4 regions of the Streptococcus sp. OMI870 genome follow, and region 1 is predicted to be linked to each of the others. Evidence: predicted binding sites of a transcription regulator. Region 1 holds the regulator's gene; each other region holds the start of a gene.

Region 1 (5,507 bases):
CATCTCTTATTATATCATGAATCGCTTTCGAAAAAAAGCAAAGGACTATAAAATGAATCATTTAGAAATTGAATACAAAACCTTGCTAGACAAGGACGAATACCAATCCCTCCTTCCACTTTTTACAGATACAGAATTGGTTGTCCAAACCAACCACTATATCGACACACCAGACCAGCTCATCCGCCAAGAAAAAATGGCCTTACGGGTTCGTACCTTCACCAATCAGGCGGAATTGACTCTCAAAGTCCCAGAAACAGTTGGCCATTTTGAATACAATCAAAATCTAAGTCAAGAAGAAACCAAAGCCATCCTTCAGAATAAAGAGTTTCCTGATGGAGAAATCAAAAACCTCTTGGAGTCAAAAGGAATCCCAGTTGAACAACTTGTTGTCTGGGGAAGCCTGACAACAGAACGATTCGAAAAAGAAACAGCTGCAGGCTTGGTGGCACTCGACCACAGTCTATATCTAGACACTGAAGACTATGAGTTGGAAATTGAGGTGGAAACTGCTGAACAGGAAGAAAATTTTCATCAGTTCATTTCAGACCATGGAATCGTCTACAAGGCTGCAAAAAATAAAATAGCTAGATTAGCGGAAAGATTGTAAAATAGCTGAAATTATCGCAAATTTTTGCTAAAATAGTGCTAAGATTAAAAATCTAAATGAGGTTAGAATCACATGTCAGATAAAAAAAATATGAAACTCTTCTCTCTCAATTCAAACCCAGAGATTGCGCAAAAAATCGCGGATCATGCTGGGGTTCCACTTGGGAAAATTTCATCCCGTCAGTTCTCAGATGGGGAAATCCAAGTCAATATTGAAGAGAGTGTTCGTGGATATGATATTTATATCATCCAATCAACCAGTTTCCCTGTCAACAATCACTTGATGGAACTGTTAATCATGGTCGATGCTTGCCAGCGGGCTAGTGCGAATACTGTCAATGTGGTCATGCCTTATTTTGGTTATGCTCGTCAAGACCGAACTGCTGCTCCTCGCGAACCAATTACAGCTAAACTCGTTGCAAACATGTTGGTCAAAGCTGGGGTAGATCGCGTCGTAACACTAGATCTCCATGCAGTGCAAGTTCAAGGTTTCTTTGATATTGCCGTGGATAACCTCTTTACCATTCCACTCTTTGCAGAGCACTACATTAACAAAGGCCTGACAGGTCCAGATGTCGTAGTCGTGAGTCCTAAAAACTCTGGAGTTAAACGTGCTCGTAGTTTGGCTGAATATCTTGATGCTCCAATCGCGATTATTGATTATGAACAAGATGATGCTAATCGTGATTATGGCTATATCATCGGAGATGTCAAAGATAAAAAAGCCATCTTGATTGACGATATCCTCAATACTGGGAAAACTTTCTCAGAAGCTGCGAAAATCGTTGAACGCGAAGGCGCTACTGAGATTTATGCTGTTTCAAGTCATGGCTTGTTTGTAAAAGGCGCTCTTGAACTACTAGACCAAGCTCCAATCAAGGAAATCTTGGTAACGGATTCTGTTGCTCCAAATGGACCAACTCCTAAAAACATTAACTATCTGACAGCTAGCGAACTAATCGCTGAAGCTATTGTTCGCATTCAAGAAAGAAAACCTGTTAGTCCTCTATTTGCCTACCATAAGAAATAAGGTCTGAATGTGATATATTTTGATAATGCCGCAACAACCCCCCTGCTTCCAGAAGTTATCTCCAAGATGACGGAAACGATGGCTTCCACATTTGGAAATCCATCCAGTCTTCATGCTCATGGACGAATGGCTAGTAAGCTCCTCCGAGAGTCTCGTGAGCAAATTGCTCAGTCTCTCCATACCCTTCCAAATCGTATTTTCTTTACTTCTGGGGGATCAGAAAGCAATAATACTGTTATTAAAGGCTATTGCTTGAAACACCAGGCAGATGGCAAACACATCATTACGACCGCTTTGGAACACCATGCTGTTTTAGAACCCATTGAATACCTTGTGGATCGTTTCGGATTTGAAGTCACGATCGTTCAACCAAGAGAAGGGCGTATTCAAGCAAGTGATATCAAAGCAGCACTTAGACCAGATACCATTCTCGTCTCTACCATGTTTGCCAATAACGAAACTGGGGATCTCTTGCCAATTAAGCAAATTGGAGAACTGTTAGAAGATCATCCAGCTGCCTTTCATGTCGATGCTGTCCAAGCAATCGGAAAGCTTCCTGTCTATCCTGAAGAGTTTGGAATCGATTTTCTCAGTGCTTCTGCTCATAAATTCCATGGTCCCAAGGGAGTTGGCTTTCTTTATGCTTCTATCCCTGATTTTGACAACCTCTTACATGGTGGGGATCAAGAAAGCAAGATGAGAGCTAGTACCGAAAATCTTATTTCCGTTGCTGGAATGGCGACAGCTCTCCAAGAAGCTACCCTTCATCAAGAAGAAAATTTCCACCAGGTTCAAAAACTAGGTCAGGAATTGCTCAATGGGTTAGCTGATTACAACTACTACTTAAATGCGAGTGATCATCATCTTCCCTTCGTATGGAACCTTGGTTTTCCAGGGGTGCAAAATGATGTCTTACTGATGAGACTGGATTTAGCTGGTATTTCCGTATCCACTGGTTCTGCTTGTACTGCTGGTACCGTGCAACCCAGCCATGTTCTTGAGGCCCTTTACGGAAAAGATAGTTCACGCTTAAAAGAATCCCTTCGAATTAGTTTTTCAGAACTCAATACTTTAGAGGAGGTTCAAGACTTCCTCGCAAAACTAAAAGAAATTTTATCATAGGAGAATTATATGGCATTTGAAACAAGTGTCTCATTGAAAGACTGCAAATATACCTATAGTCTACATCCCAACGTTAAGAAATATACCCTTCGTGACAATACCTTTGCAGTCACAAAAGTTGGTAATTACGAGTTAAATCGTTTGCTTGAAGCTGTTCCAAACAGCGGGGAAGGTTTCTTGTTAAAAATCATCTTCAACAAAGATCTGACTGGATTTAAAATCAATATTACAGACAAGTCTGGACTTCGCCTGGTTAATATCTTTAAAAATCCAGAGAATGATATCATTCAACAAAAATTCTATTTCTTAATGGATAGTCTCGTAGAGAGAGAAATTTTTAACAAAACTGAGGCCTAATATGGTAACCCTAACTTATATCGATGCTTATCAAGTGGAACGGACCATTACCTACTCCAACCTTGCAGCCTGCATTCTAGCTTTTTCGGGCTGTGTAACCTTACCAGACAATTATAAGATCGTATCGATTACATACAAGGGAGATTCCCTCCCCTATACTGGACGTGTCGATGGTCTTTACGCTTTTTTGAAAAAGATAGAACAAGCTGAAAACTAAGCTGATGCTGATGGACCTCTCCACCGCCATCAGCTTTTTTCTTTCCATAAAAATATTTTTGAAAAATCATTGTAGATAGTTGATTTTTTCACAATCTTTCTATACAATAAGAGGGAAAGGTTGTGATATTGTGAAACATGATAAAAATACTCCAATTCCACGTGCAACAGCAAGACGCTTATCGCTCTACTACCGGATTTTTAAACGGTTTAATTCTGAAAAAATTGAGCGCGCCAATTCCAAACAAATTGCTGATGCGATAGGGATTGACTCTGCTACCGTTCGCCGAGATTTTTCCTATTTCGGGGAATTGGGAAGACGGGGATTTGGTTACGACGTAAAAAAACTAATGAACTTCTTTGCAGATCTTTTGAATGACAATGCGATTACCAATGTTGCTATCATTGGGATCGGAAATATGGGGAGTGCCCTCCTCAACTATCGTTTCCATGAGCGCAATAAAATGAAAATTGTCATGGCATTTGATTTAGATGATCATGAATTGATTAATACTAAGAGTAAAGATGGTATTCCTATTTTTGGTATTTCAACCATTAAAGAAAAACTCAAACAAGAAGGGATTAAAACAGCTATCCTAACGGTTCCAAGTGTCAAGGCTCAAGAAGTTGCAAACCTCTTGGTAGAAGCTGGTATCAAAGGCATTCTAAGCTTTTCACCAGTACATTTGACAGTTCCTAAAGACGTCGTCGTTCAATATGTCGACCTTACTAGTGAATTACAGACACTTCTTTATTTCATGCGTAAAAATGAAGAATAAAGATCAGCATTAAAACAATAACAACTAAAGGGTTGGAACAGCTAGTTCCAACCCTTTTTAAACTAAATAATCCGTCTCTTCTCGATAACTATAATAGTCATCTTCGGATACAATTAAGTGATCCAATAAGGTTAAGCCCATCAACTCACAGGCCTCTAGAACGCGATGCGTTACTTCATCATCATTCTTGCTGGGAAATACAGCACCAGACGGATGGTTATGCGCTAAGATAATGGAGGTTGCCATGTGTTTCAGTGCATAATGTAGGATTTCTCGTGGTTCTGCAATACTCCGATTTACCGTTCCAATAAAAATGGTCTGTTGATGAATAATTTCATTCTGTGTATTCAGATAGAGGGCAACCAGGTGCTCCTGCTTCTTATGGCCGATTTCTTGTTGAATTTTATGGGCCAGTTTTTGACTGCTCATGATTTGTTCAGAACTCATTAATTCATCTTTATGAATCCTCCGACCAAACTCAAAAACAGCCTGAAGTTCGATGGCCTTAACACGACCAATTCCAGAGATTTCTTGGAGTTCTTCCAAAGTCAATTGCCCCAATTCCTTTAAACTAGTGACTGAACTTAAAAGACCTTGTGCAATCTCGTAAACACTCTGTTGTTTATTGCCAGTCCGTAAGAGAATAGATAGCAATTCCTGATGACTCAACTTCTCCACACCTTCAGAAATCAAACGTTCTCTGGGAAGTAAAGATGGTTCAATAAATGAAATGTCGTACATAATTTCCTCCTCACCTATTAATTCGTAATAAAATGAGAAAATGACGACTTTTCATTATTTACAAGCGATTTCTTGTTTCAAATTGTCTAACACTAAGACTTCATCCTTATTGAAACGAATCTGGTAACCCGTTTGAACTTGTTCTAACTCCTTCAAAAATTGTTGAATTTCACATCGAATCAAGTACTCCTGACTCTGAGGAATCGCCTCTAGTGCTTGGTAGACTTGCTCTACTTCGTAGATGCCTTTCGTAATTAATCCGTTTCGCGGAAAATCATTTACTAAGAGATTGTAGAAATGATGCAAGAGATGATAAATTCGCTCTTTCGTCACTACTCTACCTCCTTATCATACTCTTTCTAATCCTATTATATACTGTAATTCCCTCTATATTATGACAACTTCCTTACATTATATTACCAATCTCTTACAATTTTACAAGAATGCTTCTTCCTTCACAAAGTTCTAGCCATATACATAAAGCCCAGGCATTACTGCCTTGGGCTTTATTTTTTTATAGTTGCATTTGATTATAGGACTTGCTAAATGAATCCAGGATCTCTTTTGGAGCTTTGTCGTAGTCAACAGAAGTTTCCAAATTTCCTTTTACAATCGTACGATAAGTTGCTGCCGCATCCTCACAGGTCACCAGT
Region 2 (5,507 bases), on a different contig from region 1:
ATGCTGGTTTTCCATAGTGGAAAGCGAAGGGCTCATGTAGATTTGGTAGTCTGAACAAGGAGTTAGGTGGTGTCATGAAAAAAATCGTCTTTGTCTGCTTAGGAAATATTTGTCGGAGCCCCATGGCAGAGTTCGTCATGAAGGACTTGACCGATCAGTATGAGATTGAAAGTCGGGCCACCTCTAGTTGGGAACATGGCAATCCCATCCATCGGGGGACCCAGAAAATCTTTCAACAATACCAAGTCCCTTATGATCCAGCTAAGACTTCCTTACAGATCAAGGAAGAGGATTTTTATGCCTTTGATGTGATCCTAGGGATGGACGAAAACAATGTGGCAGATCTAAAACAAATGGCTCCTGCAGGGACAGAGCATAAGATCCATCTTTTTGCTGCTGAAAGTGTGCCGGATCCATGGTATACCGGTGATTTTGAGGAAACCTATCGCAGGGTTCTGGCCGGCTGTGAGGCTTGGTTAGATCGGCTAGCAACTTCTTAAGAGTTTGATATGTGAGAGAATACAGAATATGAAAGAATTTTTGGAGACTTACAAGGTCTATCTAACAAGAAAAAATTTAGAAATAGCAGCATTGGTCGTGATTGTTTTATCCGCTTTGCTAGTCTTCTTTTCAGCTATTCCAGGTCAGGGTACTTTGACTCTGGACAAGGGGGCTATCCGCTACAAGGGAAGTTTAGTTCGTGGCAAGATGAATGGCAAGGGAACGGTCACTTTCAAAAATGGGGATACCTATACGGGCAACCTCGTCAACGGCTCTTTTAGTGGTTATGGCAAGTTCAAGTCTAAGGATGGCTGGACCTATGAAGGACAGTTTGTCAATGGTCAGCCCGAGGGCAAAGGCACCTTAACCACAGAAGCCAACGTCGTATACAAAGGAACATTCAAGCAGGGGATTTATCAGAATGCGCATTAAATGGTTTTCACTCGTCCGTGTCACTGGACTCTTATTGGTATTGCTCTACCATTTCTTCCAGAAAGCCTTCCCAGGAGGCTTTATTGGGGTAGATATTTTCTTCACCTTTTCAGGATTTTTAATTACTGCTCTCTTGATCGATGAATTTGCGCGCAAGCAGGAGATCGACTACCTAGCTTTCTTAAAACGGCGCTTTTATCGAATCGTACCGCCACTTGTTTTCATGGTCTTGGTTGTGATGCCTTTTACCTTTATGGTTCAACGGGACTACGTTGCTGGTATTGGGACTCAGATTGCAGCGGTCTTTGGTTTTGTGACCAATTTCTTTGAGATGGCAACCGGTGGTAGTTACGAAAGTAACTTTATTCCTCACCTCTTCCTTCATACTTGGAGTTTGGCTCTAGAGGTGCATTACTATGTGCTGTGGGCGCTCCTAGCATGGTTCTTGGCTAAGCGGTCTAAGACGGTTGGGAAATACCGAGGCATGCTCTTCTTAGCATCCAGTGGGCTCTTTCTCTTCACCTTCTTGTCCATGTTCATCCGTGCCTTTTTGACAGCCAATTTCTCCACGATTTATTTCTCTAGTTTTACCCATATCTTCCCCTTCTTTGCGGGATCGTGTTTAGCAACGGTGACAGGGATTTCTAATGTCAGTCCAAACTTTACAAAACTCGTACAGTCTTGGAGTACGAAAAAGACGCTAGCGGTCTTGATTGGCAGTTTTGCCTTCTTGTTCCTGCTCAGTCTTTTCTTGCCATTTGATAGCTTATGGACCTATCTATTTGGCTTTTTAGTAGCGACCATTGCGGCTTGCGCCATGATTCTTTCGGCCCGCATTCTCCATGAGAAGACGCCAGATAAAAAAGAACCCGCCATCCTCAATTTCTTGGCAGATACCAGTTATGGTGTCTATCTTTTCCACTGGCCTTTCTTTATTATCTTCTCCCAACAGTTGGGAAATGTGGTAGGAGCTATTGCGACGACAATTGTCTCCTTGATTCTAACAGCTCTTTCTTTCTATATTTTGGAGCCAACCATTGCAGGTAAAGAGCCTCATGTCTTTGGCATGAAGATGGACCTCAGTTTTTTAACCAAGCCAATCTTTTACCTGATGATTCCCTTGACCCTGTTGATGATTGGGATTTCTGCCTTTGCACCAACAGTGGGAGCCTTTGACGAAAGCTTAGTTATCAGTGGCCTCAATCAAGCAGACAATAAAATGCAGGTCACACGGACACAAGTGGAAAATGCTACGGCGACAGATTACAACGTCTCAAATGGGGTGACCATGATTGGTGATTCAGTTAACTTGAGAGCGCAGGATTACCTATTAAAAGCAATTCCAGGCATCCAGATCGATGCGGTGGTGAGCCGTCAGTTGGAAAATGGAATGAAGGTCTTTGAGACTGATATTTCCAATAAGGTCTTATTGAAAAATGTCGTCATTGCCCTAGGAACTAATACTGTTAGCAATTACAAAGAGTTGCTGGATCAGTATGTTGAAAAACTTCCAAAAGGTCGTCGCTTGATTCTTGTGACACCATATGATGGTCGTTATGCCAACGACGAGTCTAGCGAATCGGTCCAAACTCGTCTCTATGAGTTGGAATTAGCCAAGAAGTATGATTTTATTACCATTGCAGATTGGTACCAAGTAGCTGTTGAAAATCCAAACATTTGGGTGGGAACAGACTCTGTTCACTTCAATATGGAAACCAATGGTGGCGAACTCTATGCCCAAACCGTCAAGGAAGCCCTTGATAAAGCGGAAAAAGGTCCAGTTAAGAAATAGAAAGACTTTTTTGAAATTGCAATAAAACAAATGCTAACAAAAGAGAACAAAAGCAACTTTTTACTTGTAAAGAGCTGCTTTTTTTAGTAAGATTAAGAAAACGCTTACAAAAACAGGTTGAAAATTTTACTTTGTGAAGAAAAAATTTTTTTAATATTTTTTTCACAATGTGATCAGAAAAGTCCTGTAATTGCGTTTAATTTGATAAAAAATTCACAAACAACAAAAAATTCTTTGTGAAAGTTGCCTGGAAGTGTTTACAAAAATCTTAAAATAGAGTACAATGATATTGTGAAATAATTAACAAATCGAAATTTCTTACACTATTCTTGAAAGTTTCTGAAAACAAGAAAAAGTTCCGGAAAAGGATAAGGGTTTCAAACATTGGAGGAAAGCATCAAATGGCTGATAAAAAAACTCTCTCACCTGAAGAAAAGAAACTCGCTGCTGAAAAACACGTAGACGAGTTGGTGCAAAAAGCGCTTGTAGCGCTTGAAGAAATGCGCAAATTGGATCAGGAACAAGTAGACTACATCGTTGCAAAAGCATCTGTAGCGGCTCTTGACGCACACGGTGAGCTTGCTCTTCATGCCTATGAAGAAACTGGTCGTGGAGTCTTTGAAGACAAGGCGACTAAGAACTTGTTCGCTTGTGAGCACGTTGTAAACAACATGCGTCACACCAAGACAGTTGGTGTCATTCAAGAAGATGACGTCACTGGTTTGACCCTTATTGCTGAGCCAGTCGGTGTTGTCTGCGGGATCACACCTACAACCAACCCTACTTCAACAGCAATCTTTAAAGCTTTGATTTCCTTGAAGACACGGAACCCAATCGTCTTTGCTTTCCACCCATCTGCTCAAGAATCATCTGCTCATGCGGCACAAATCGTCCGCGATGCAGCAATTGCAGCTGGAGCACCTGAGAATTGTGTGCAATGGATTACGCAACCATCTATGGAAGCAACCAGTGCCCTTATGAACCACGAAGGGATTGCGACTATCCTTGCAACAGGTGGGAATGCCATGGTTAAAGCGGCATACTCATGTGGGAAGCCAGCTCTTGGGGTAGGTGCCGGAAACGTTCCTGCCTATGTTGAAAAATCAGCTAATATCCGCCAAGCTGCACACGATATCGTCATGTCTAAATCATTTGACAATGGTATGGTCTGTGCGTCTGAACAAGCGGTCATCATCGATAAAGAAATCTACGATGAGTTTGTTGAAGAATTCAAATCTTACCACACTTACTTTGTTAACAAAAAAGAAAAAGCCCTTCTTGAAGAGTTCTGCTTCGGCGTAAAAGCCAACAGCAAGAACTGTGCGGGTGCTAAATTGAATGCGGACATCGTTGGGAAACCAGCAGCATGGATCGCAGAACAAGCTGGCTTCTCAGTTCCAGAAGGAACCAATATCCTTGCGGCAGAATGTAAAGAAGTTGGTGAAAAAGAGCCTTTGACTCGTGAAAAATTGTCACCAGTCATCGCTGTCTTAAAATCTGAAAGCCGTGAAGACGGAATTAACAAAGCTCGCCAAATGGTTGAATTCAACGGTCTTGGTCACTCAGCTGCCATCCATACAGCTGACGAAGAATTGACCAAAGAATTTGGTAAAGCAGTTAAAGCCATTCGTGTGATCTGCAACTCTCCTTCGACTTTCGGTGGTATCGGGGATGTTTACAATGCCTTCTTGCCATCATTGACACTTGGATGTGGTTCTTACGGACGCAACTCTGTTGGGGACAACGTTAGTGCCATCAACCTCTTGAATATCAAAAAAGTCGGACGCCGGAGAAATAACATGCAATGGATGAAACTACCTTCAAAAACATACTTTGAACGTGATTCAATTGAATACCTACAAAAATGTCGTGACGTTGAACGTGTCATGATCGTTACAGACCACGCTATGGTAGAGCTTGGTTTCCTTGATCGCATCATCGAACAGCTTGACCTTCGTCGCAACAAGGTGGTTTACCAAATCTTTGCAGACGTAGAACCAGATCCAGATATCACAACCGTTGAACGTGGTACAGAGATCATGCGTGCCTTCAAACCAGATACTATCGTCGCTCTCGGTGGTGGCTCTCCAATGGATGCGGCCAAAGTAATGTGGCTCTTCTACGAACAACCAGAAGTGGACTTCCGTGACTTGGTTCAAAAATTCATGGATATCCGTAAACGTGCCTTCAAGTTCCCATTGCTTGGTAAGAAGACCAAATTCATTGCCATCCCAACAACATCTGGTACAGGATCTGAAGTAACACCATTTGCCGTTATCTCTGATAAAGCAAACAACCGTAAATACCCAATCGCAGACTACTCATTGACGCCAACCGTTGCCATTGTAGATCCTGCCTTGGTATTGACTGTTCCAGGATCTGTTGCAGCGGACACTGGTATGGACGTTTTGACGCACGCAACAGAAGCTTATGTATCTCAAATGGCAAGTGATTACACTGATGGTCTTGCTCTTCAAGCCATCAAACTTGTCTTCGAAAACTTGGAAAGCTCAGTGAAGAACGCGGACTTTCATTCACGCGAAAAGATGCACAATGCGTCAACCATCGCAGGTATGGCCTTCGCCAATGCCTTCCTCGGTATTTCTCACTCAATGGCCCACAAGATTGGTGCGCAATTCCACACCATTCACGGACGCACCAATGCGATCTTGCTTCCATACGTTATCCGTTACAACGGTACACGTCCGGCTAAGACAGCGACATGGCCTAAGTACAATTACTACCGTGCAGATGAGAAATATCAAGACATCGCTCGTATGCT
Region 3 (5,507 bases), on a different contig from region 1:
AATAGCAGCTTGGGCAACAGGGGCAGCGGAAGCAGTGCTTGCTTCTTCGACTGGATTCAATTCTTCTGGAAGAGCTTTGATTCCATCTTTAGATTCTTTGATAATGTTTGCAGCGACTTTATCAACGCCGGCATTTGCATCCATCAATCGCTCTGTATAAGCTTGAATCAACATTGGAAGGTTTAATCCTGTGATGATCGCAAATTTACGATCTGGATTTTCTCCCATAACGCGACTCGCTTGGTTAAATGGAGAACCACTCCAAAGGTCAGCCAAAACCAAGACTTCATCTTCTGCATCAAATGCGGCAACAGCTGCATTAAATTTAGCATAGAGATCATCCGGGCCTTCACTTGGTATGAACGTAACCACTTGAACTTTCTCTTGATCCCCAAAGATCATCGAGCCGGATTGGTGGATTCCAGCTGCAAATTCACCGTGGCTAGCAATAATGATACCAATACTCATTATTGACATTCCTCCTTATAAAATTTGTTTGACTTTCAGTTTAAGAAAACTTTAAGCTTCTCTATTATAAACCGTTTTCACGAAAAAGTCAATGATACCGCCTTTTTGCCTAGTAGAATCAAGCAGGAAGGGTCTCTTTTGTTTTTTTGAAAAAGAGTGAAAACAACTGAAAAGCGAACATTAAGTAAAAAAATATGAATTTATTAAAGAGATTTTAGACATTTATTTCCTGAATGATTGTCAAAAACAGTAAAAAATCCTGATCATAAAATTAAGGTGTGATTAGACGGAGCAGATAAAAAAGGTTAGTCCAGGAGGGCTAACCTTGAAGGAAAATATTCTTAATGTGTGAAATCAAGTACCATACGTCCTTGAATGGTTCCAGCTTCCATTTCGTCAAAAACTTTAACCGCATCTTCTACTGGGCGTTTTTGAACGACTGGCACTACCAAACCTTCTGCACCAAATTGGAAGGCTTCTTCCAAGTCTTTACGAGTTCCTACTAGAGAACCGATAACTTGGATACCATCTAATACAGTTTTCACAATGCTGAGATCCATCATTTCTGAAGGAAGTCCAACTGCGACAACGCGACCACCAGCACGAACAGAATCTACTGCTTGGTTGAAGGCAACTTTAGAGACAGCAGTTACGACAGCAGAGTGAGCGCCACCATTTGTTTGTTCTTTGATCAATCCTGGAACATCTTCTACTTCACGACCGTTGATAACAAAGTCTGCGCCAACTTCTTTCGCCAATTCAAGTTTGTCGTTGTTGATATCGACAGCGATGACATGAGCGTTGAAGACTTTTTTGGCATATTGAACAGCCAAGTTTCCTAGTCCTCCAGCACCGTAGATGACAATCCATTGGCCTGGCTCAGCTTTGGCTTCTTTGATGGCTTTGTAAGTTGTAACCCCGGCACAGGTAATAGAAGAAGCTTGTGCTGGATCTAATCCTTCTGGTACTTTCACTGCGTAATCTGCAGTAACGATACATTGTTCAGCCATTCCTCCATCAACAGAGTAACCAGCATTTTTTACAGTACGGCAAAGTGTTTCACGACCAGTCGTACAGTATTCACAAGTTCCACATCCTTCGAAGAACCAAGCAACACTGACACGATCCCCAACTTTTAAGCTTGTCACATCTGGAGCAAGTTCTTTTACGACTCCAATTCCTTCGTGCCCAAGTACACGGCCTGGTACTTTACCGAAGTCTCCGTGAGCAACGTGCAAGTCCGTGTGGCAGACACCACAGTACTCAATTTGAACAAGTGCTTCCCCTGATTCCAATGGACGCATATCCTTGTTTGCAACGATTTCAACACCAGTACTTTCTGGATTTACAACAACAGCTTTCATTTTGTTCCTCCTTAAGTGAACGAGAAGTGATTTAGAATTTTTGAAAACGCTTCTCAAATAACTATGTTAATAATATCACAATCATATCTATTGAACAATAAAAATATGGAAAAAAAGGCGGGGATTGATTAACCGATTAAGGATATAGGTTGCAAAAAAGACATGAGATGCTCTCCTCATGTCCATTCGTATTATAAGAATAATTGAATCAATTGGCGTGCGACACCATCCTCATTATTGGTGAAATCTGTGACGGAATCCGCATAAGGAATCAGGACAGAGCTCGCGTTTTTCATAGCATAACCATGACCAGCAAGAGCTAGCATCTCAGTATCATTGTGCTCATCTCCAAAAGCAATCAAATCTTTCTGATCCATATTGAGTTTATCTAAAAGGTAAGTCAGAGCGGATGCTTTGGTCACATTTTTGGGATTGCATTCCAGAATATTTAAGGGACCACCCCAGGTATTGATAGAAAGATTGTAGTCATAGTGTCGATTCATTTCATCTGCTAGAGCATATTTGTCCTCTGCTTGTGTTTGAAAGAGGATACAGTTTGGATCGGTCGTTACTCGTTCTGGATTGAATTGGTTTTCTGGTTGGAAGGCATCAATTCCGAATAATTTAGGATCTGCAACTTGCTCATTAGGATCGGTAATGAAGAATTTATTACGGTATTCACCAGCGATAAAGTCTGCTTGAATAGTATCACGATTGGCAACCATATCTAGGAGGTATTTTTTATCTAAGGTTAAACATTGTTCATCTGCCCATTTTTTCTCAGGCAGATGGGTTAGAGAGCCATTGAAATTGATCATTGGAGTATCAAGTTCTAGTTGTTTGTAATAGGTATGGGCCATGCGGTAAGGACGACCAGTCGTAATAATAACTTTGTGGCCAAGGGCGCTAATTTTTTTAATGGTATCAATCGTAAAGTCGCTCAATTTGCTTTCGGAATTCAAGAGGGTTCCGTCTAGATCCAGAGCGATCATCTTTTTATGCATATTTCAGTTCCTTTCGAGAAGAATGAGACCATTATATCAGAAAAATCGGAAAAGCGCTCAAAAATCGAGAAGAGAAGCGGGATTTCTTGAAAGACGAAAGATCTTTTGGTAGAATAGATATAACGTTCGCAAATTGATTGGGAACGAGAATGATGAAAAAGGAGTTTATTCTGAAATGGATAAGTTTTTTAAACTTTCAGAACATGGAACCACTGTTCGGACAGAGGTTCTTGCTGGTCTGACAACCTTTTTTGCGATGAGTTATATCCTCTTCGTAAATCCGCAAATGTTGTCACAAACAGGTATGCCAGCTCAAGGGGTCTTTCTTGCAACGATTATTGGATCTGTTGTCGGAACCTTGATGATGGCTTTTTATGCCAATTTACCGTATGCACAAGCCCCAGGAATGGGCTTGAATGCCTTCTTTACCTTTACCGTTGTATTTGGTATGGGCTACTCATGGCAGGAAGCTTTGGGAATGGTCTTCATTTGTGGTGTGATTTCATTAATTATCACATTGACAAATGTTCGGAAGATGATCATCGAATCGATTCCGACAGCCCTACGCTCTGCTATTTCAGCTGGGATTGGGATTTTTTTGGCCTACGTTGGGATCAAGAATGCAGGATTTTTGAAATTTACGATTGACCCTCATACCTATACAGTGGTCGGAGAAGGAGCAGATAAGGCGAATGCAACGATCTCAGCCAATGCATCTGCTGTTCCTGGTTTGGTTGATTTTAATAATCCAGCCGTCCTCTTGGCCCTTATTGGTCTTGCGATTACCATTTTCTTTGTTGTCAAAGGGATTAAGGGAGGGATTATCCTTTCCATCTTAGTGACGACGGTTCTTGGAATTCTAATCCATGTTGTTGATATCAGCAAAATCGACTTTGCAAGTAACCATCTAGGAGCTGCCTTTAATGATTTAGGCACGATCTTTGGTCAAGCTTTAGGATCTAAAGGATTGGGTTCGTTGATTTCCAATACGTCTCGTTTGCCTGAAACCTTAATGGCAATCTTAGCCTTCTCCTTGACCGATATTTTTGATACCATCGGGACCTTGATCGGTACTGGTGAAAAAGTAGGGATTGTTGCAACAAATGGTGAAAATCATCAATCAGCGAAATTGGATAAAGCTCTCTATTCTGACCTCGTAGCGACTTCAGTCGGAGCCATTGCAGGGACATCGAATGTAACGACCTATGTTGAATCTGCAGCCGGTATTGGAGCGGGTGGACGAACTGGTCTGACAGCCTTGGTTGTAGCGATCTGTTTTGCTATTTCAAGTCTCTTTAGTCCATTGCTAGCGATTGTACCGACAGCAGCTACAGCACCAATTTTGATTGTTGTGGGAATCATGATGTTGAGTGGTTTGAAAAATATCCATTGGGAAGATATGTCAGAGGCCGTTCCTGCCTTCTTCACTTCTATCTTTATGGGCTTCAGCTACTCGATTACTCAAGGGATCGCTGCTGGATTTATCACCTATAGCTTGGTGAAAGTGGTTAAAGGACAAGCCAAAGAAGTGCACAGCATGATTTGGATCTTGGATGTTCTCTTTATTTTGAACTATATTAGTATGGCCTTGCATTAATCAAGGGGGAAACAAAAAGGAATGAGTGCAATTCACTGCTCTCATTCTTTTTTTTGTTGGCCAGTAGTCTAGAAGGAATCCTAATCCTTCTCTTTCAAAAGGAATTCTTAGGCGGACAATTTCTAAAAGAAAGAGCAGAATTTTAAAAAGTTTGGTATAATAGAAAAATGATTAGTCACAATGAAACAGAGCTGATCGCTCTAGGAGAACAGTTGGGAAAACTGTTAGAAAAACAGGATGTGATCATCCTATCGGGTGATTTGGGGGCTGGGAAAACTACCTTTACCAAGGGAATTGCAAAAGGTTTAGGGATTGATCAGATGATTAAAAGTCCTACCTATACCATCGTTCGGGAATATGAAGGACGTCTGCCTCTCTATCATTTGGATGTTTACCGAATTGGGAATGATCCAGATTCCATTGACTTAGATGATTTTCTGTTTGGAGAGGGTGCTACCATTATTGAATGGGGAGAGCTGATTGAACCCAGTCTTTCGGATGCTTATTTGAAAATTTTTATCCGAAAATTGGAAGATGGGCGAGAGTTGGAATTCGAAGCTCATGGAGCGCGCGCAGAGGCTTTGGTAGCATCCTTTGAGCAAGCGGGAGATACAGATGCCTAAGGAGAAAGAAGTTACATTAGAGATTCGACAAGCTGAAACGACAGACGCGACTCTCCTTGTTGATTTCTTAAATCAAGTTGGTAAAGAGTCCGATTATATGACCTTGGATGAAGCTGGTATTGGCATGTCCCCAACTGATATGGCACAATTTCTGCTGCTACAAGAGACGGCGGTTAACCGGATTTGTCTCTTATTATTTGTAGACCAAACACTAGCCGGCTTGTTAAATATCACAGCTGCTCCCCAACGGTCTGTTCAGCATATTGGTGATGTCTTTATTGTGATTCAGAGAGCTTATTGGAATCAGGGGCTTGGACAGATCTTGTTAGAAGAAGGAATCGAGTGGGCTCACTCGACTGGCATTCTTCGAAAATTGGTCCTAAATGTGCAAGTCCGCAACGAACGAGCGGTTCATCTGTATAAAAAGCTAGGATTTGAGATAGAAGGTTGC
Region 4 (5,507 bases), 140 kb from region 1:
ATGTCCCCTATTTTTTAATTAACTGTGCCTCATCCGTTCCTAACTTAATTGTTTCACGGCTCTTGACCAAAACACCCTTGTTTTCATCACGACCTTGTAGGAAGTATTTAGCATCCTTACTATCATATGTATCTACTGCAGTCTGTGATAACAAGCCGATTCCTTTAGAAGGATCACGCAAAAGATTGAAGATAATACCAATTTGTAAACCATCAAAGTCTTTCAACATTGCGTAGTCCCCGTTACTATCTCCAGCGATTAAGATAGGATCTTGGTTGCCATGTTTATCTGCAATAAATTTCTTGATTGTTTTTGTTTTTCCTTCACCTTGTGTTTGGAAGTAGTCGTTATTGTATTCTGATTGAATCACACCAGAATCATTTTTAACAAGTTCCATTCCATACACATGGTCTTCCGTAATATTATAACCGAATTTATCCAGAGTAGCAAAAGGAACAATGACATCACGGAAGGAAGCAGAGACAACATAAACATCAATGCCGTTATCTTGAAGAGTCTTATAAAGATTTTGCATCTCTTTTACAGCACGGACACCACGTTTAAATTTGATTTCCACTTGACCAGCTTCGCCTTTCAAGCTTTCTGGACTTTCCCATGTTTCAAAAACCAAATCTTCTTTCAAAGCACGTTCAATTGATTTTTCAGATACCGCTTGAACTTCTTCAGATGTCATACCAGTAAACAAGTAAGTTACCCATGGATAAGAAATGTCTGAGCTGAAGGTTCCACCGATGGCTTCGTAAAGATAACGTAATTTAGCACTGAAATCTTTATATTCGTCTAATTTTTTTACTTCTTCGAGGCTCTTAGAACCCTTGAATTCTTTGTACTCATTATAAATCACAGTGTAATCAGAAACAATATCTTTGGCGATCTTATCAATATTAACAGGGTTTCCTTCCTTGTTGTTGTGATCTTCTGTGAAGTTGTCTTCTGGAATATTTGTACGAATCGCCTTATCCAACTCTTCTGGAGTCATCTTAAATTCCAAGTTTTCGATCTGATAAGTGAAGGTTGCTTCACCGATATCATTGATGACGGTTGTGTTATCCCAGTCAAATACAGCATATGGTTTTGCTGATTCATCATATTTTGAACTAGATTTGCCATTTTCTTTAATGACATTACTTAATTTCTTATATAGTTTGTCCTCCCACTGACCACGTTCAAGGACTTGATCTTCTTTCTTCACGCTTGTTTCCTGACTAGTTTTACTAGACTCAGTTGTTTTAGACGACTGAGAAGCCTGACAACCAACCATAAATAAGGCTAGACCACAAACTAAAAAGAGACGATGTTTCTTCATGAGAAAACCTCCAAAAAAAATTTTTAATTAGAAAAAAGGCAACAAAGAACCTATGATTTGAAACGGTTGCGCCATTGCAATCATAGGCCTCATTGCCTTTTATATTATTCCACACCCATTATACTAATTAGCTGATTGAATGTCAACCGAAAACGGTTACATTTTTCATTTGTTTGTAAAATTCTTTCATTTTATTGAAAGAAATATAAGAAACTATTTAACGACGATTACTAATATAATATAACTCCTTTTCGAATCCTACTTTCCTAGCTTTCAGAAAAGACATTTTCATTGTCTTCTCCTCTAAGCTCTGTTATACTTGGAGGAACAAAGAAAGGAGACATGCCAATGACATTGTCCAAAAAACTCACACTTTCTCTTGCCTCAATGGCAGTTCTTGGTCTTTTAGCAGCCTGCTCTAACCAGACAGCTCAAACACCTGCAAGCTCTGCTAGTCCCCAAAAGGTTTCTTCGAGTACTTCAAGCTCTAAAGGTTCACAAACGGCTAGCCAAGCTGAAAATCTAGACGGTACATACAAAGGGACTGATGAAAATGATCAGATCACTCTGACCCTGTCTGGTACGACGGGCACATGGGAAGAGGTTGAAAGGGATGGCGAGAGAGAAAGCAAGCCTGTAACCGTTCACGCTGACAATCATACTCTCACTGTGGGAGATGATCTCAAATATTACACACTTGAAGGCAATCAACTGACCATCGAAGATGATGATCGAGATCCTTCTGATACCATTGTATTAACGAAATAGCATAAAAAATCAGAGGTTAGGATGTTTATCCCAACCTCTATTTATTATCTTAATGGAACTGCATCCCACCATCCACGATGATGGTTTGTCCTGTAATGTAGTTTGAATCAGGACCAGCAAGGAAGCTAACCGCTGAAGCGACATCTTCGGGTTCTGACAAACGTTTGAGGGTAATATCTTTAGCGAAAGTTTGCATACCCCATTCGTCATCTTTACCAGCGTTCTTACCAACTTCATGAGCGATATCATACATCATTGGAGTCTTAACGATACCAGGTGCATACGCATTGACAGTAATACCTGAATCAGCCAAGTCACGTGCCAATGTTTGAGTGATACCACGAACTGCAAATTTAGTACCACCATAGACAGTCAAGTTAGGGTTACCTACAACACCTGCTTGTGAAGTTGCATTGATGATTTTTCCGCCATGGCCAAGCGCTTTGAATTGAGCTTGTGCTGCTTGAGCACCCCAGATGACACCACCAACGTTGATGGCAAAAGTACGTTCAAATTGTTCTTCTGTAATCGTATCAAGTGGTGTAGTTGGTGCAACACCAGCGTTGTTAACGACGACGTTTAAGTCTCCGAAATGATCCACAACTTTTTGGAAAGCTGCAGTCACTTCAGCTTGTTTAGAGACATCCGCAACAACCGCAAAAGCATTTTCTGCTGATAACTCAGCTACTGCTTTTTCTGCTGTTTCAGCATTGTAGTCTAAGACTCCGACCTTGAAGCCATCTTGTACCAATCGTTTTGCAATCGCAAAACCGATCCCTTGACCTGCACCTGTGACAATAGCTACTTTAGACATATGATTCCTCCTTGGTATCCCCGATACCAGCAAACGTTCATAAAAGAACAGCATAGGTTGACAGTCAGTTTTGTATGAATCTATTATAAGTTCCTTCCAAAACTATGCTAACAGTATACTCCTTTGTGAAAAAAGTGTCAAACTCTGGCCTGTTATTTTCTAAAGTAATTTACAATCTATCTTATCTTTATTTAGTAATAGATTAACTGATCAAATTAATTTTGAAAAGGGTTTTATATCTTGACAAAAACACTCATATTGCCTTTGTTTTGCGACTTATTTCATGCTACACTAATTATAAGAAAATCAAACAATAAGGAGGTCAAACAATGAAAGAATTCATGGATAAATTGAATAACCTACCTAAGCCAGTTCAATACATTATTGCGATCATTGTTTTCTTTATTGCGTTTTACATTTCTTATAGCTTGTTTTAAGTTAGAACGTACAAAGCTCTCTTTAGCTAATACAGTATTTTAAAAGAGAGTGGGACAGAAATCGGTAATTCATTAGAATTCGATTTCGTCGTCCCACCTCCGCACAGTTGAGTAGGGCTGTAAAAGCTGATGAAATCAGCGCAGTAGAGCCCACTCAACCACTGCGTCTTACTCGATAATCCAAAGACAATTGAGAGGCTAGGACTTTTGTGTCCCAGCCTCTTTCATTTTTTAAAACATTTTAAAGACTGCTACTGCAAGTACTGCACCGATGATTGGACCAACTACTGGGATCCAAGCGTAACCCCAGTCACCATCTCCTTTGTTAGGAATAGGAAGGAGGCTGTGCATGATACGAGGTCCTAGGTCACGAGCTGGGTTGAGAGCGTAGCCTGTAGTTCCACCGAGAGACAAACCAATCCCTACAATCAAGGTACCAACGGCAAAAGTACCGAGTCCTGCTTGAAGGTCATAAAGACCAAGTGCAAAGATAGTCAGAAGCAAGACAAAGGTTCCAAGGATTTCACTGATGACGTTTGAAGTAGTATCCTTAATAGCTGGACCAGTACTAAAGGTTGCAAGGATATTTCCAGGATTTTCTTCTGCTAGGTAATGCGGTTTGAACTGTAACCAAACAAGGACTTGCCCTACCATGGCTCCTGCGAATTGAGCAAGGATATAAGGAATCACAGATGCCCAAGCTAGCCCACCATTAAGGGCAACCCCAATTGTTACTGCAGGGTTCAAATGTGCTGGACTTAACTTGCCAGAGATAAAGGCTGCCACTGCAACCGCAATCCCCCAACCAAGGGTAATGACGATCCAACCTGAGTTGTGGCTTTTTGTTTTTGGAAGAACCACTCCTGCTACAACCCCATTCCCTAATAGAATCAGGATTAGAGTTCCTAAAAATTCACCAAATATTTCTTTCATATACGTTATTTCTCCATCAAAAAGAGGGGCCGGTCAGATATTCTTCTTTCCAACCCCTTTTTTGTTTTTCTTAGTTTTTTAATGCTGCCAAGTCATTGTTTTCCAAAGCGACTTGCAAGTCTTTGCGGTAGCCAACTTTTTCATCTTCTGACCATTCATAGAAGCGTCCCATTTCATCCAAAACGGGTTCGATCATCGCATCTAAGCTATCCCGCATGAAGAGCATGTGGTTTGTCCTACGAAGAAGGAAGTCAACTGGGCTAAGTGCCAATTCATTGCGCATTGCATAGTGAAGTGATAAGGTATCTGCTAGGCTCAATCCAGGTGCTTGTTCCACGCTATGAGCAAGGGCGAAGACCTTAGGTGCATTAGAACCGTATAGGTTAGCTAGGTAGTGAGCTTCCTTGCTATCCAAGCCACGAGATACGCCAAGTTGAGCAAAGGCTTCGATTTCAGAATCCACGTTCGTTGGGTTAATTTCTCCACCTGATACTGGGTAGGTCTTAGAGTTAATCAATTTGAACTGACGGTCGAACTCTTCCTTAAGAATGTTCAAGACACGCTCCATCGCTCCTTCAGCCATCTTACGGTAGTCTGTAATCTTACCACCAGCCAGGGTCAAAAGACCATTGTCATCGCGGTCTAAGCTTGATCCACGAGAAACAGCAGATGGATCCAAATGTTTTTCAGAAGTGCTACCTTCCAAGTGGCTGATTGCTGATTCAACATCTTCACGCGATTTTTCTTTAGAAAGATAGCCTTCAACTGTTGCAATCAAAGCATTAAAGCTCTCATCACTGATAGTGCCGTTGTTTCCACCATTGTAGTCAGAAGCACTGTTTCCTGAGATCAAGGGACGAAGACCAGCCCAGCTACTTTCGATATCATCGATGGTGATGTGAGCTTCTGGGAAGCGGTTATTCACGATTCCTAACAAGTAGTCGACATCTTCTTGAGTTACTATTGGATGCTCTAAGTCGCCAGTGTAGTCCGTGTCAGTCGTTCCGAAGTAGGTTTTGTTTTCACGTGGCAAGACGAAGACCATACGACCGTCTCCAAGACCAGTATCGAAGTAGACTGGTTGAGAAACCTTAATCTTGCTAGAATCCACGACCAAGTGAACACCCTTGGTTGGACGCATTTGTGAATGCTGCTCTCCATTATTTGAGAGATTACGCACTTTATCGCTCCAAGGTCCAGTTGTATTAATCACCAAACGAGCCTTGAT

Evidence for each region. The regulator Rex, encoded in region 1, represses fermentation and respiration genes when NADH is low (regulators of the CRP and FNR family bind a similar motif). The targets are predictions, from matches to a motif close to TTGTGAANTANTTCACAA.
Region 2: a site for Rex is predicted at 3,015-3,032, ahead of adhE (bifunctional acetaldehyde-CoA/alcohol dehydrogenase). Genes of this name have one in related genera too.
Region 3: a site for Rex is predicted at 1,896-1,913, ahead of adhP (alcohol dehydrogenase AdhP). Genes of this name have one in related genera too.
Region 4: a site for Rex is predicted at 3,067-3,084, ahead of QM968_RS01970 ((S)-acetoin forming diacetyl reductase). Genes of this name have one in related genera too.

Annotation. Positions count from the first base shown of each region.
Region 1 is NZ_JASHGM010000001.1:242,574-248,080, forward strand. Features, by position in the region: gene QM968_RS01170 (CYTH domain-containing protein) at 53-610, shown strand; gene QM968_RS01175 (ribose-phosphate diphosphokinase) at 683-1,639, shown strand; gene QM968_RS01180 (cysteine desulfurase family protein) at 1,649-2,761, shown strand; gene QM968_RS01185 (DUF1831 domain-containing protein) at 2,771-3,118, shown strand; gene QM968_RS01190 (DUF4649 family protein) at 3,120-3,335, shown strand; gene QM968_RS01195 (redox-sensing transcriptional repressor Rex) at 3,466-4,113, shown strand; gene radC (RadC family protein) at 4,171-4,854, opposite strand; gene QM968_RS01205 (hypothetical protein) at 4,909-5,187, opposite strand; gene QM968_RS01210 (class A sortase) at 5,369-5,507, opposite strand, start outside.
Region 2 is NZ_JASHGM010000006.1:80,321-85,827, reverse strand. Features, by position in the region: gene QM968_RS09490 (low molecular weight protein-tyrosine-phosphatase) at 75-500, shown strand; gene QM968_RS09485 (hypothetical protein) at 529-933, shown strand; gene QM968_RS09480 (acyltransferase family protein) at 923-2,725, shown strand; gene adhE (bifunctional acetaldehyde-CoA/alcohol dehydrogenase) at 3,127-5,507, shown strand, end outside.
Region 3 is NZ_JASHGM010000007.1:68,796-74,302, reverse strand. Features, by position in the region: gene QM968_RS10040 (PTS sugar transporter subunit IIB) at 1-468, opposite strand, end outside; gene adhP (alcohol dehydrogenase AdhP) at 810-1,832, opposite strand; gene QM968_RS10030 (Cof-type HAD-IIB family hydrolase) at 2,024-2,836, opposite strand; gene QM968_RS10025 (NCS2 family permease) at 3,012-4,433, shown strand; gene tsaE (tRNA (adenosine(37)-N6)-threonylcarbamoyltransferase complex ATPase subunit type 1 TsaE) at 4,601-5,056, shown strand; gene QM968_RS10015 (N-acetyltransferase family protein) at 5,049-5,507, shown strand, end outside.
Region 4 is NZ_JASHGM010000001.1:384,217-389,723, forward strand. Features, by position in the region: gene QM968_RS01960 (haloacid dehalogenase-like hydrolase) at 8-1,327, opposite strand; gene QM968_RS01965 (SP_0198 family lipoprotein) at 1,676-2,095, shown strand; gene QM968_RS01970 ((S)-acetoin forming diacetyl reductase) at 2,145-2,909, opposite strand; gene QM968_RS01975 (MIP/aquaporin family protein) at 3,578-4,279, opposite strand; gene glpO (type 1 glycerol-3-phosphate oxidase) at 4,350-5,507, opposite strand, start outside.